DNA from 3 places in the Streptomyces sp. NPDC059355 genome. Region 2 is predicted to be linked to each of the others. Evidence: riboswitches for the same ligand, from Rfam matches in the RefSeq annotation. Region 2 holds a riboswitch; each other region holds the start of a gene.
What was found. A riboswitch is a leader RNA that binds a small molecule or an ion and turns the genes downstream of it on or off. The one in region 2 is predicted to bind cobalamin.
Positions count from the first base shown of each region.

Region 1 (4,491 bases), on a different contig from region 2:
CGATCAGGCGGAGCAGGGCGTCGGTGTCCGCGTGCTCGGCGATCAGATCGCCCAGCAGGTCCAGCTGCTCCTCCCGCAGCGCACCGAAGGAGGTGTCGGGCGCCGGGACGAAGCGGCGGCCCGACGCCAGCGCCACCTCCCGGAGGAACGCCCGCCGGAAGCCGTCCGACTCCAGCGAGCCGTGCCAGTGGGTGCCCCACACCGAACCGACGCGGCAGCCTTCGAGACTGCGTCCTTGGTCATCAGAGATGAACGTCTCCCCGCCGAGGACCTCGGCCACCCCGTGGTGGATCTCGTACCCGTCGACGCGCTCGCCGAGCGCGGTCCCGGAAGGCCGCTCCAGGGTCTTCTCCCGCTCGAAGCGGATCCGCACCGGCAGCAGCCCCAGCCCGGCCACCGAGCCGGCCCGCGATTCGACCTCGTCCTCGATGTGCTCGCCGAGCACCTGGAAGCCGCCGCAGATGCCCAGCACCGGCCGGCCCTCCGCGGCCCGCCGCAGCAGCGCGTCCGCGAGGCCGCGCTCGCGCAGCCACTCCAGGGCCTTGACCGTGCCCCGGGTGCCCGGCACCACGACCAGGTCCGCGTCGGCCAGTTCCTCGGCCCGGTCCACGAACCGCACCACCACGCCCGGCTCCGCCGCCAGCGCGTCGACGTCCGTGAAGTTCGACATCAGCGGCACCGCGCACACCGCGACCCGCAGCACGTCCTCGCCGACCGGCGGGGCCACCACCGACTCGCGGACCGCGCCCCGCAGGGAGACCCGGAGCCCGTCCTCCTCGTCGATGCCCAGCCCGTGCCGGAAGGGCAGGACGCCGTACGTCCCCCGTCCGGTGAGGGAGCGCAGCATCTCCATGCCGGGTTCCAGCAGCGACACGTCGCCGCGGAACTTGTTGACCATGTATCCGGCGATCAGCGACTGGTCCTGCGGCGACAGCAGCGCCGTCGTCCCGAAGAACGAGGCGAAGACCCCGCCCCGGTCGATGTCCCCGACCACGACCACCGGGAACCGCGCGGCCCGCGCGATGCCCATGTTCACGATGTCGGTCCGGCGCAGGTTGATCTCGGCCGGACTGCCCGCCCCCTCGCAGATCACGGCGTCATACGTGCCCCGCAGCTGCTCCAGGCAGTCCGTGACGACACCGAGAAGCTGCTCCCGCCGTCCTCCGTACAGCGCCTTCCCGGGGGACGCCGCGCCCGATTGCGGCTGCGCCGCGGGCCCGACACTCCCGAAGAACCCGCGGGCGCTCATCTCGCCCACCGGCTTGCCCAGCAGCACCACCTGGCTGCTCTGGTCGCTGCCGGGCTTGAGCAGCACCGGGTTCATCAGCGCCGTCGGCTCCACGCGCGCCGCCTGCGCCTGCATCGCCTGCGCGCGCCCGATCTCGGCGCCCTCGCGGGTCACGAAGGAGTTCAGCGACATGTTCTGCGCCTTGAAGGGCGCCACCTTCACGCCCTGCCGGGCCAGCCAGCGGCAGATGCCCGCCGTGACGACGCTCTTGCCCGCGTCCGATGTGGTGCCGGCGACGAGGAGTCCCCCGCCGAGCTTCCCGCCGCTCATCCGCGTCCCTTCCGTATGCCGTACGACACCGCACAGCGCAGTGCCACACACGCCCCCAGTGCCAGCCACGTCACCTGACGCGACAGCCGCACCGCGCGTTCGATGTCGGAGACCTGCACGGGCCGCCCCGCCCCGCCGTTCAGCACGGCCCGGTGCTCGACCCGTCCCCCGTACGCCAGGGTGCCCCCCAGCCGCACGCCGAGCGCCCCGGCGAAGGAGGCCTCCACGGGGCCGGCGTTCGGGCTCGGGTGCGCGGCGGCGTCCGCGCGCCAGGCCCGTACGGCTCCCCGCCGGTCGGGCCCGGCCAGTACGGCGGCCAGCGCGGTCAGCCGGGCGCCCGGCCAGCCCGCGAGGTCGTCGAGCCGGGCCGAGGCCCACCCGTAGCGCAGGTGGCGCGGCGACTTGTGGCCGACCATGGCGTCCAGGGTGTTCACGGCGCGGAACGCCAGCAGCCCGGGGACCCCGGCGGCGGCGCCCCACACGAGGGCCCCGACCACCGCGTCGGAGGTGTTCTCGGCGACCGACTCCACGACGGCGCGGGCCATCTGCTGCTCGTCCAGGGCCTGCGGATCGCGCCCGCACAGGTGTGGCAGCCGCTCGCGGGCCACCTCGGCGTCCCCGGCGGCGAGCGCGCCGCCGATGGCGCGGGCCTCCCGGCCCAGCGAGGTGCCGCCGACGACGGCCCAGGTGGCCGCGGCGGTCAGGGCTACACGGGCGGCCGCGGGACGGGAGCGCACGGCCCGGGCGCCCAGCGCGCCGACGGCGGCCGCGCCCCCGGCGCACAGGAGGGTGTGTACGACGCCCCTGCCGCGGTCGTCGCGCCACAGGGCGCGCTCGACGGCGGCGGCGGCTCGTCCGAAGGCGGCCACGGGGTGCCCGCGGCGCGGATCACCGAGGATCCGGTCGCCGATCAGGCCCGCCGTGGCGCCGTACGCGAAGACGCGGTCGGCACGCATGGTGCAGGTATGTCCTCACTCAGGGTCCGCGCCCTGGTTCGACGTGTCCGGCGGTGGGAGTTCCTGGCTCCCGGGGCGCACGAGCCGCGTGCTCCCCGGTGACAGTGGCGGGACCGCGCCGGATTCGCACCGGACTTCCTCTCCATGCCGCCGTATTGGCTCGGGCAGTCCACCACGCACCGCGAAGGCCCGTCAACTCGCCGTTGACCTGCGGCGAGGCAGGTGAACGGCACACGTCACAGACGTACGAAAGCTCCCCCCGGGAAACCCGGAGGGAGCTTTCGTACGCCGTGCCCGAATCGATCGGGTCGTGTCGGCCGGGATCAGGCGACGATCAGGTAGATCCCGTAGGCCACGGCCCCCGCGACGAGCGCGAAGCAGGCGTACGCACTGCTGCGGGCGAGGGTGGCGGTGCCGCCCTGCTCGGTGGCGGCCTCGTGCTTGGAGAGGCCCACCAGGCCCAGGGTGAACAGGGCCACGAGGGCGACGGTGGCGGAGAGGCTGACCCCGAAGACGGAGCCGAGTGCTGCCCAGTCGATCTTCATACTGCGGATTCCTCTGTCGTTCTCGGGGTCAGACCGCGGCGGCGGGAGCCGCCGGCGCGGCCGGGGCGGCCGCCGGGATGGTGGCCTTCAGGGCCTCGTCGGTGACCGCGGCGGTCGTACCGGCGGCGGCCTCGGCGGCCATCGTCGGCGGGACGGTGACGGCGGCCATGGCCGTGGTGACCACACCCGGCGCCTCGGCGGCGGCCGGCTGCACCTCGTTGACGTTGCTGTGGTCGACGACCTGGCGGCGCGAGATGAGCCAGATGGCGGCGCAGGAGGCGACCAGGAAGAGCGCGACCGCGGCGACGCCGACGTCACCGGTGCGCATGACCAGCTCGGCGCCGGAGGCGACGACGGCGGCGGCCGGCAGGGTCAGGCCCCAGGCGATGAACATGCGGGTGGCGGTGGACCAGCGGACCACACCGCCCTTGCGGCCCAGGCCCGCACCCATGACGGCGCCGGAGCACGCGTGGGTGGTGGAGAGGGAGAAGCCGAGGGTGGAGGAGGCCAGGATGACGCTCGCGGCCGAGGTCTGGGCGGCGAAGCCCTGCTGCGGCTGGAGGTCGGTCAGGCCGCTGCCCATGGTGCGGATGATGCGCCAGCCACCCAGGGAGGTACCCAACGCGATCGCCATGCCGGCGGAGACGATGACCCAGACCGGCGGGTTGGAGCCGGGCGCGAGCGCGCCGCCGGCGACCAGCGCCAGGGTGATGATGCCCATCGTCTTCTGCGCGTCGTTGGTGCCGTGCGCCAGGGAGACGAGACCGGCCGAGGCGATCTGACCGGCCTTGTAGCCCCTGGCGGAGGTCTTCTTGCCGACGTTCCCGCCCAGCTTGTACGTGACCTTGGCGGCCAGCATCGCGGCCACGCCGGCCACGATCGGCGCGGCGACCGCGGGGAGCAGCACCTTGGTGACGAGCGTGCCGCCGTTGACGGCGCCGAGGCCGGCGGAGGCGACGGCCGCGCCGACCAGGCCGCCCATCAGGGCGTGCGAGGAGCTGGAGGGGAGTCCGACCAGCCAGGTGACGAGGTTCCAGAGGATCGCGCCGACGAGGGCCGCGAAGATCACTTCCGGCTGGATGCCCTCTTCGTTGACCAGGCCCTTGGAGATCGTCTTGGCGACCTCCACGGACATGAACGCGCCGACGAGGTTGAGCACGGCGGACATGGCCACCGCCGTCTTGGGCTTGAGGGCGCCGGTCGAGATGGTGGTGGCCATCGCGTTGGCCGTGTCGTGGAAACCGTTCGTGAAGTCGAACACGAGAGCGGTGATGATCACGATCCCGAGGAGAAGCGTTATGTGCTCCATTTACCCAGGCTTCTGTTTGACGTCAGTGGCTCGGCGACCGTAGGCAACCTGGATGAACGGAAGGTGAACTGACTCCGGCGGAGCGGTGTACGGGCCCGTCGTGCCATCGGGACCTTCATCCCC
Region 1 covers NZ_JBHYXN010000011.1:53,660-58,150, reverse strand. The annotation lists gene ACFXGI_RS13395 (cobyric acid synthase) at 1-1,558, opposite strand, end outside; gene ACFXGI_RS13390 (cobalamin biosynthesis protein) at 1,555-2,514, opposite strand; cobalamin riboswitch at 2,552-2,703, opposite strand; gene ACFXGI_RS13385 (hypothetical protein) at 2,838-3,059, opposite strand; gene ACFXGI_RS13380 (anion permease) at 3,088-4,368, opposite strand.
Region 1: it holds a riboswitch for cobalamin, as region 2 does, so the genes downstream of both, ACFXGI_RS13390 (cobalamin biosynthesis protein) here and ACFXGI_RS11180 (ribonucleoside-diphosphate reductase subunit alpha) in region 2, are expected to answer to the same signal.

Region 2 (4,491 bases):
GCCGCGAAGCAGATCAGGTTCAGCAGGAAGCGGCGGCGGTCGGCCTGCGTCTCCAGCCGGTCCAGCTTCTCGACCTCGTTGATCCACTTGAAGCAGAACTGCGCCTTCTCGCGGATCGACGGGATCTCCTCGACGGCGTCGAAGGCGGCCGCGCGGTCGTCCGGGTTGGGCAGGTAGGTGTCGAGCAGCGTCAGATAGAACTGGACGTGCACGGCCTCCTCGAACAGCTGGCGCGACAGGTAGAGGCGCGCCTCCGGGGAGTTGATGTGCTTGTAGAGCGTCAGCACCAGGTTGTTCGAGACGATCGAGTCACCCGTCGCGAAGAACGCGACCAGACGGCCGATCATGTGCTGCTCGGCCGGCGTCAGCTTCGCCAGGTCGGCGACGTCCGAGTGGAGGTCGACCTCCTCGACGGTCCAGGTGTTCTTGATCGCGTCCCGGTAGCGCTCGTAGAAGTCCGGGTAGCGCATGGGGCGGAGAGTCAGCTCGAAGCCCGGGTCGAGCAGGTTCTTCTTTGCGGTGGAGCTCATTACTGGCAGGCCTCGCAGGACTCGGGGTTCTCAAGGGAGCAGGCCAGCGCTTCCGCGGCCGCGGCCTCGGCGGCGGCGTCGGCCAGGGGGAGCGCTGCGGGGGTGGCCGCCTGGGCGGCGCGGGCGATCTTCGTCGCCGGGCGCGAGCGCAGGTAGTACGTGGTCTTCAGGCCCTGCTTCCAGGCGTACGCGTACATCGAGGACAGCTTCCCGATGGTCGGCGTCTCCAGGAACAGGTTCAGCGACTGCGACTGGTCGAGGTACGGCGTACGGGCCGCCGCCATGTCGATCAGACCGCGCTGCGGGATCTCCCACGCCGTGCGGTACAGCTCGCGCACCTCGGCCGGGATCCAGCCGAAGCCCTGGACGGAGCCGGACGAGTCGCGCAGCGCCTCGCGGGTCTGGGAGTCCCACACGCCGAGCTTCTTCAGCTCCTCCACCAGGTAGCCGTTGACCTGGAGGAACTCACCGCTGAGCGTCTCGCGCTTGAAGAGGTTGGAGACCTGCGGCTCGATGCACTCGTACACGCCGGCGATCGAGGCGATCGTCGCCGTCGGCGCGATGGCCAGCAGCAGCGAGTTGCGCATGCCGGACTCCGCGACGCGGGCGCGCAGCGCGTCCCAGCGCTCGGGCCAGTTCAGCTGGACGTCGTAGTGGTCCGGGTGCAGGACGCCGCGGGCGGTGCGGGTCTGCTCCCAGGCCGGGAGCGGGCCGCTGCGCTCGGCGAGGTCGCAGGAGGCCTCGTACGCGGCCAGCATGATGCGCTCGGAGAGCTTGGTGGACAGCGCCTTCGCCTCGGGGGAGTCGAACGGCAGCTTCAGCTTGAAGAAGACGTCCTGCAGGCCCATCGCGCCCAGGCCCACCGGACGCCAGCGGGCGTTGGAGCGGCCGGCCTGCTCGGTCGGGTAGAAGTTGATGTCCACGACGCGGTCGAGGAAGGTGACGGCCGTACGGACGGTCTCGTCCAGCCGCTCCCAGTCGATCTCACCGGTCTCGGTGAGGACGAACGCGCCCAGGTTGACCGAGCCCAGGTTGCAGACGGCGGTCTCGCCGTCGTCGGTGACCTCGATGATCTCGGTGCACAGGTTCGAGGAGTGGACGACGCTGCCCGGCTCGGCGGTCTGGTTCGCCGTGCGGTTGGAGGCGTCCTTGAAGGTCATCCAGCCCTGGCCGGTCTGCGCGAGGGTGCGCATCATCCGGCCGTACAGGTCGCGGGCGGGCATGGTCTTGCGGGCGAGGCCCGCGGCCTCGGCCTTGTGGTACGCGGCGTCGAACTCGTCGCCCCACAGGTCGACCAGCTCGGGCACGTCGGCCGGGGAGAACAGCGACCAGTCGGCGTCCGCGTTCACGCGGCGCATGAACTCGTCCGGCACCCAGTGCGCCAGGTTCAGGTTGTGCGTACGGCGCTGGTCCTCGCCCGTGTTGTCGCGGAGCTCCAGGAACTCCTCGATGTCCGCGTGCCAGGTCTCCAGGTAGACCGCGGCGGCGCCCTTGCGGCGGCCGCCCTGGTTCACGGCGGCGACGGAGGCGTCGAGGGTCTTCAGGAACGGCACGATGCCGTTGGAGTGGCCGTTCGTACCGCGGATCAGCGAACCGCGGGCGCGGATGCGCGAGTACGAGAGACCGATGCCGCCGGCGTGCTTCGACAGACGCGCGACCTGGTGGTAGCGGTCGTAGATCGAGTCGAGCTCGTCCAGCGGGGAGTCCAGCAGGTAGCAGGAGGACATCTGCGGGTGCCGGGTGCCGGAGTTGAAGAGCGTGGGGGAGGACGGCAGGTAGTCGAGGCGGCTCATCAGCCGGTAGAGCGAGGCCACTTCCTCGACGGCCTGGACACTGTCGTTCTCGGCGAGGCCGCAGGCCACGCGGAGCATGAAGTGCTGCGGGGTCTCGATCACCTGGCGGGTGATCGGGTGGCGCAGCAGGTAGCGGCTGTGCAGGGTGCGCAGACCGAAGAAGCCGAAGCGGTCGTCGGCGCCCTCGGCCAGCGTGTGGTCGACCAGCGCGTCCAGGCGGTTCGCGTGCAGCGCCACGAACTCGGCGGTGCGGTCCGCGATCAGGCCCTCGCGGTGGCCCACCGCTACGCAGGAGGAGAAGGAGGTGGCCCCCTGGCCGGCGGCTTCCTCGGCGACGGCCAGCGTCAGCAGCCGGGCGGCGAGCCGGGAGTACGCCGGGTCCTCGGAGATCAGACCGGCCGCGGCCTCCGTGGCCAGCCCGCGCAGTTCGGCCTCGTCGGCGGCGGCGCTGCGCCCGCGGAGCGCGGCGGCGGCGACCCGGCCCGGGTCGGTGTCGGGGAGGTCGGCCGTCAGCTCGGTGAGGGTACGCAGCAGTGCGGCCCCAGGTCCCCCGGTCTCGATTCCGGTGTCGGACGGGTCGGACTCGGCGCGCGGTGCGGAAGGCGCGATGGTCACGGGGGGAGCTCTCCCTCGCTCGGCTCCGGGACACCTGCGGTGCGGGCGCGAGCGGGCGCGTGCGGGCATGACGGGGCAGCACCGCGCGGCGTCCACCGGCCCAACCGCGAGGCCCGGACGTATCGACACCCGGTTCGGTCGAGCCGGGCGTACTGTCGGCAGGTCATCGGACTTGCGGTGACACCAATGGGTGTACTTCATACCGTTGCGGGACAGTTCCGGATTCGCACCGGATTCCCCTGCGACGACAGCGAGGACGAGCATACATGTGGGGGCCCCTTCATGCGCGACCCCCTAGATGTTGTGTCGGCGTGGCTACAGTTCGAGACCGTACGTGCGCAGAGGGAGGCCGGGGACGGGCTCCCAGTCCCGTTCCGGCGTGCGCACGAAACCGAGCCGTTCGTAGATCCGGTGGGCGCCGGCCATGTCGTCCGTGGTGGACAGCACGAGGCGCCGTACGCCCTCGACGGCCCGGGCGCGGTCCGCGCAGGCCCGCACCAGAGCCTCCCCGGCGCCGCGCCCGCGGCCCTCCCGGGCGACGGCCAGCATCCGGAACTCGGCCTCGTCGGGTCCGGCGATGTCGCACAGCGGGCTCCCGGGCGCGGCGAAGGCCACCCCGCCGAGGAGCCGGCCGTCGCCCGTCGCGGCGACGAGTATCACCCCGTCGGCGGCACGCCCGGCCACGTCGCGCAGCCGAGCGAGGTACGGGTCGTCCTCGCCGAACGTCAGGAACCCGTCCCCGAGGTAGGCCTGCGCGGTGATTTCCCCGAGCGTCCCGTACTCCGCCGCCAGAGCTTCCCTGATCACGATGTCCATGCGGTCGAGTGTGCCGGACGGCTGCCGGTGCCCGGCGCTGTCGTCGGAGACGGCACCGTCGAGGAAGGCGAGCGAGGCATGACCGTGATGCCCGACCGGCCCCACATGACGACCGCAGTGTTCGAGCACCTCGCCCGGATAGCGGCCCGCGAGGAGGAGGGGCTGCGACTGGAATTCATCGGTGGGGTGCTGAGGAGCAAGGCAATGACGGTCGGGGACCACGGGACGGGCGGATCATTCTGTGGTTGACGCGGATCTGCATCCGGCACCACCCGGGCTTCTGGCTGCACCCAGGGCAGGGAATCAAGGCAGAGCAGTACCGGGAGGGCCGTGCCATTCCGGACGGCGTACTGGCGCACGAGGACGCGTTCGTCGGGCAGGGCGACTGGGTGGACCCGGGCCCGATCCTGATGGCTGTCGAGGTGACCTCGTGGGACTCCGATACCGAGCGGCGAGACCGGATCGAGAAGCCGCGTGCCTACGCGGAGACCGGCATCCCCGTCCACCTGCTCGTCGATCGGCTCAAATGCCAGGTTCTCGTCCACAGTGACCCGGATGGCGCCCGCTACGAGACCGTACGCACGGTGCCGTTCGGCAGGGAAGTCCGGCTCCCGGACCCTGTCGGCATCACCCTGGATACCGAGCCCCTCAAGGACTGGGTGCGCTGACCCGCACGACGTGAAGGGGCTCAGCCGGTGACCGGCGGAGCCCCTTCACGTAAGTCCTCAGCAGCAGCG
Region 2 covers NZ_JBHYXN010000009.1:31,078-35,568, reverse strand. The annotation lists gene ACFXGI_RS11185 (ribonucleotide-diphosphate reductase subunit beta) at 1-530, opposite strand, end outside; gene ACFXGI_RS11180 (ribonucleoside-diphosphate reductase subunit alpha) at 530-2,938, opposite strand; cobalamin riboswitch at 3,078-3,219, opposite strand; gene ACFXGI_RS11175 (GNAT family N-acetyltransferase) at 3,254-3,754, opposite strand; partial or broken gene ACFXGI_RS11170 (Uma2 family endonuclease) at 3,833-4,422, shown strand; gene ACFXGI_RS11165 (CstA-like transporter-associated (seleno)protein) at 4,480-4,491, opposite strand, start outside.

Region 3 (4,491 bases), on a different contig from region 2:
GCTGGCCGTACGAGAGCAGGTGCGTCGGGCGGTCCCGCAGCGCCGTGATGTCCAGCGCGGCGAGCGCCGAATCCACCCGGGCGCGCACCTCGGCCGCCGCCAGTCCCAGGTTCAGCGGGCCGAAGGACACGTCCTGCTCCACCGAGGCCGCGAACAGCTGGTCGTCCGGGTCCTGGACCACCAGCTGCACGGCCGTGCGCAGCCGGGTCAGACCCGCCCGGTCGTACGAGACCGCCGCGCCGTCGAGGCGCAGCGCGCCCGTGCCGGGCCGCAGGCCCCCGCTCAGCAGCCGCATCAGCGTGGTCTTCCCGCTGCCGTTGCGGCCCAGCAGGACCAGCGCCCGGCCCTCGGCGATGGCGAAGTCCACGCCGGACAGGACCGCGGGGCCGTCCTCGTACGCGTATCCGGCGCCGGCCAGTTCCACCAACGGGTTCACAGGTACAGCCCCTTCAGGGTGAGAGTCAGGGTGATCAGGGCCGCCAGCAGGGCCCCGGACGCCGCCAGGAACCGCCAGGACAGGGCCGCCTCCGGTACGAGGACCCGCAGCGCGCCGTCGTAGCCGCGCCCGGCCAACCCCTCCTGGAGCCGCGCCGCGCGGTCGAAGGCCCGTACGAAGGAGGTCGCGGCGAGCCCGGCCAGCGAACGCCACGCCGCGGCCCGCCCGGAGGTGCCCAGGCGGGCCGCCTGGGCACGCCGGACCCGGGCCGTGGAGTCCAGCAGCAGGAAGCCGATGCGGTACATGACCAGGGCCACGTCCACCACCGGCGCCGGGACCCCGGCCCGGACCAGCCGGGGCAGGACGTCCGAGACGGGTGTGGTGAAGGCGAACAGCAGCACGCCGAGGGAGGCCGCCGAGGTCCGCAGGAGCAGCTCCGCGGCGTGCCGGGGGCCGTCGGGTGCGAGCGAGACGAACCCGGCCGGGCCGCCGACGGCGACCAGGAGCGGCAGCGCGCCGGTGAAGCAGAAGCCCAGCGGGATCCGGAAGGCCCGCCACAGCTGCCGCCCGGCCACGCCGGCCGGGCCGAGCAGCACGGCGAGGGTGGCGGCGGCGACCAGCGGCCCGCCGGGCCAGGGCGGCAGGCACACGGCGGTGACCGTCAGCCCGAGCCCCAGCAGGGCCTTCTCCAGCGGATGCCGGCGCCGCCACCGGCTGCCGTGCGCCGCCACGTCGATCGGCAGCACCGCCTACGACTCCGCGGCGGCCGTGTCGGACGCCCCGGCGGTATCCGGAGCACCCGCGGCGGCGGCGAGCGCGGCGCCCTGGCGGCGGCCCTGGCGGACGCCGAAGTAGTACGCGAGCACGCCCGCGCCCAGGGCCGCCTGGAGGGCGAACAGGGCCGACTCCACCTCCCCGGAGGGGGGTTCGTACAGCGGCGAGAACCAGGGCTCGTAGTCCGGCCTCAGCTCGGTGATGGCCGTCTCCGCCTGCGCGTCGGCGCCCGTGAAGGGCTCCTCCTTGCCCTCGCCCATCCCGAGCGCGATCGGCAGTACGGCCAGCGCCGCCACCAGGAGCAGCAGCAGGCCGTTGATCTTCGTGTTCCGGCTCATGCCCATCAGAGCGCCGCCTTCCGCTCGCTCTGCCCGCTGCGCCCGCTCAGCTTCGCCACGCCCAGCCGGACCAGGTCCGACTTGCTCGACTGCATCAGCAGCCGCATCACGAGCACCGTCAGCAGCCCCTCGCTCACCGCGAGCGGGATCTGGGTCACGGCGAAGATGCCCCCGAACTTCGCGAGCGCGCCGGGGAATCCGGTACCCGGGTCCGGGAAGGCCAGCGCCAGCTGCACGGAGGTCACGCAGTAGGTGACCAGGTCGGCGAAGAAGGCGCCGAAGAAGACGGTCGCCATCAGCGGGACGCCGAAGCGCTTCAGCAGCAGGTAGACCCCGTACCCCGCCCACGGTCCGGCGATCGCCATCGAGAAGACGTTCGCGCCGAGGGTGGTCAGACCGCCGTGCGCCAGCAGCAGCGCCTGGAAGAGCAGGGTGATCGTGCCGAGCACCGCCATGACCGGCGGCCGGAACAGGATCGCCCCGAGTCCGGTCCCCGTGGGGTGCGAGCAACTGCCCGTCACGGACGGGATCTTCAGCGCGGACAGGACGAAGGTGAATGCTCCGGACGCCCCGAGCAGCAGCGTGCTCTCCGGGTTCGCCTTCACCTCACGGGTGAGGGCGCGGACACCGTGGACGACGAACGGAGCGGACGCGGCGCCCCAGGCGACCGCGTGCAACGGGGGCAGGAACCCCTCGGCTATGTGCATGTGTGGGGAGACCTCTCCAGCACCTCGTGGATGGACGACGCGCCCCGGCCGGTCTCCTGGCTCACGGGTGCTGATGCCCTGGCTCCGCCTTCCCGGGCGGTGCGGAACCTCCCGCGCCGCCCAGTGGCTTCCCGATGGGGGCACCTCCCGGACGGAGTCTGGGGGAGAGTGGAGCCGGACTTCCCGTTCACAGTGGCGAGGGCCGCACCGGTTTCCCACCGGTTTCCCGAACACCAAGGCTCACTGACCCTAGTCGGACGGACGGACCTGCACCAACCCCGGTCCGGACGCCCGGACGCCCGAACGGCTGCCGTCCGCTGGCGGCCCCGGCCGCCGCCGCGCAGGCTGGCGGCGTGCCCGCCGACTTCGACTACTCCGACCTGACCGCCGTCTACGTCAACTGCACCCTCAAGCGCTCGCCCGAGACCAGCAACACCGAGGGCCTGATCGACCGGAGCCGCGCCGTCATGGCGGCGGCCGGCGCCCGGACCTCGCTCATCCGCGCCGTCGACCACGACATCGCCACCGGTGTCTGGCCCGACATGACCGAGCACGGCTGGGAAAGCGACCAGTGGCCCGTCCTCTACAGCCAGATCATGGACGCCGACATCCTCGTGCTGTGCGGCCCGATCTGGCTCGGCGACAACAGCTCCGTGATGAAGCAGGTCATCGAGCGGCTCTACGCCTGCTCCTCGATCCTGAACGAGCGGGGCCAGTACGCCTATTACGGCCGCGTCGGCGGCGCGCTCGTCACCGGCAACGAGGACGGCGTGAAGCACTGCGCGATGAACGTCCTCTACAGCCTCCAGCACCTCGGCTACGCGATCCCGCCGCAGGCCGACGCCGGCTGGATCGGCGAGGCCGGGCCCGGGCCCTCGTACCTCGACCCCGGTTCGGGCGGACCCGAAAACGACTTCACCAACCGCAACACCACCTTCATGTCCTGGAACCTCATGCACCTGGCCGCCCTGCTCAAGCGCGGGGGCGGCATCCCGGCGCACGGCAACCAGCGCTCGGAGTGGGACGCCGGCTGCCGCTTCGACTTCCCGAACCCCGACTACCGCTAGGTCGTGTCGTCAAAGTCCCGTCTGGCCGGCGGGTGCCCGGCGGCACCCGCCCGCCCTCCGCCCTCATCGGCACACGTTGCGGTGCGCGACGTCCAGCACGAAGCGCTCGGGCCCGTGCAGCTTGAAGGAGCTGAAGGAGGGCCTGCCCTCGAAGGCGGCGCCGAAGGTCACGTAACCCTCGAAGTCGCCGGTCAGGGCGAGCCCCTTCAGCTGCGGCAGATGGATCTTGACCAGCTTCGGCCCGCGGTACGTGCTGTCGCCCGCGCGGTCGTGCGCCGCGGCGGGATGCAGCCGGATCTGAAGGAAGTGCTTCCCGGCCAGCGGGACGGGTGCGCCGGACCCGTCGTGGACCAGCCGCGGGACGCGGGTGACGGTGGCCTGGGGCACGTATCCCCGCAGGTCGATGACGATGCGGTCGTACGTGCAGTGCCCGCCCCAGCGGGCGTTCACGACGAGCGGCGTGGGCCGGACGGCGGCCGAGGCCGGCGCGGCGAGGGTGATCCCGGCGGTGAGCAGCGCACCTGTGGCGAGGGCCACGAGCTGCCGGCGGCGGAGATGGTTCATGACGTCCCCCTGATTCTTCAGAGGCGGGGACCGGTGTCACTGCTGAGGACACTCCCCGGCAGGCTCATGGTTGCACCCAGACCGCATCAAACCAAAAGAAATAATCCCAAATTGGACCCTATCGGGGCAGGAGGGTGCTCAGCTCGGCGTCGAGGTCGTAGTGCCGCCGTTCCTCGCCCCGCGGCACCAGAGTGACCAGCCGCCGGCACAGCACCCGTACGTCCTTCGCCCGGGCGGACACGACGCAGCTCTGCGCGCCGTTGGTGAAGGCGAGGAAGACCCGCGGCTCCCCGCCCTGCCACCGCGGCCACACCCGGATGTCCCCCTCGCCCGTCGCGCAGGTCTCCCCGTCGAGCAGCAGGTCGCGGGAGAACACCCAGCGCGCCAGGTGCATTCCGGCGCCCCGGAAGTCGAGCGCCAGCTCGTAGGGCCGGTCCCGGCGGTACGTGAAGGCCCCGAACACCGGCACGGGCTCGGGCGAAGCCTCCAGCCGGAGCGGGAGGACGCGGTACTCGATGCCGTCCATGCGCGGCGCCTCTCTGTCGTGTCCCGGCCGGGGCGCTCGTGGCCCCTCCGGGCAAGCTAGGGCGTGTTGTGAAAGTGCT
Region 3 covers NZ_JBHYXN010000018.1:144,880-149,370, forward strand. The annotation lists gene ACFXGI_RS19235 (ATP-binding cassette domain-containing protein) at 1-436, opposite strand, end outside; gene cbiQ (cobalt ECF transporter T component CbiQ) at 433-1,182, opposite strand; gene ACFXGI_RS19245 (energy-coupling factor ABC transporter substrate-binding protein) at 1,186-1,548, opposite strand; gene ACFXGI_RS19250 (energy-coupling factor ABC transporter permease) at 1,554-2,255, opposite strand; cobalamin riboswitch at 2,284-2,508, opposite strand; gene ACFXGI_RS19255 (flavodoxin family protein) at 2,609-3,322, shown strand; gene ACFXGI_RS19260 (hypothetical protein) at 3,386-3,886, opposite strand; gene ACFXGI_RS19265 (SsgA family sporulation/cell division regulator) at 4,005-4,412, opposite strand.
Region 3: it holds a riboswitch for cobalamin, as region 2 does, so the genes downstream of both, ACFXGI_RS19250 (energy-coupling factor ABC transporter permease) here and ACFXGI_RS11180 (ribonucleoside-diphosphate reductase subunit alpha) in region 2, are expected to answer to the same signal.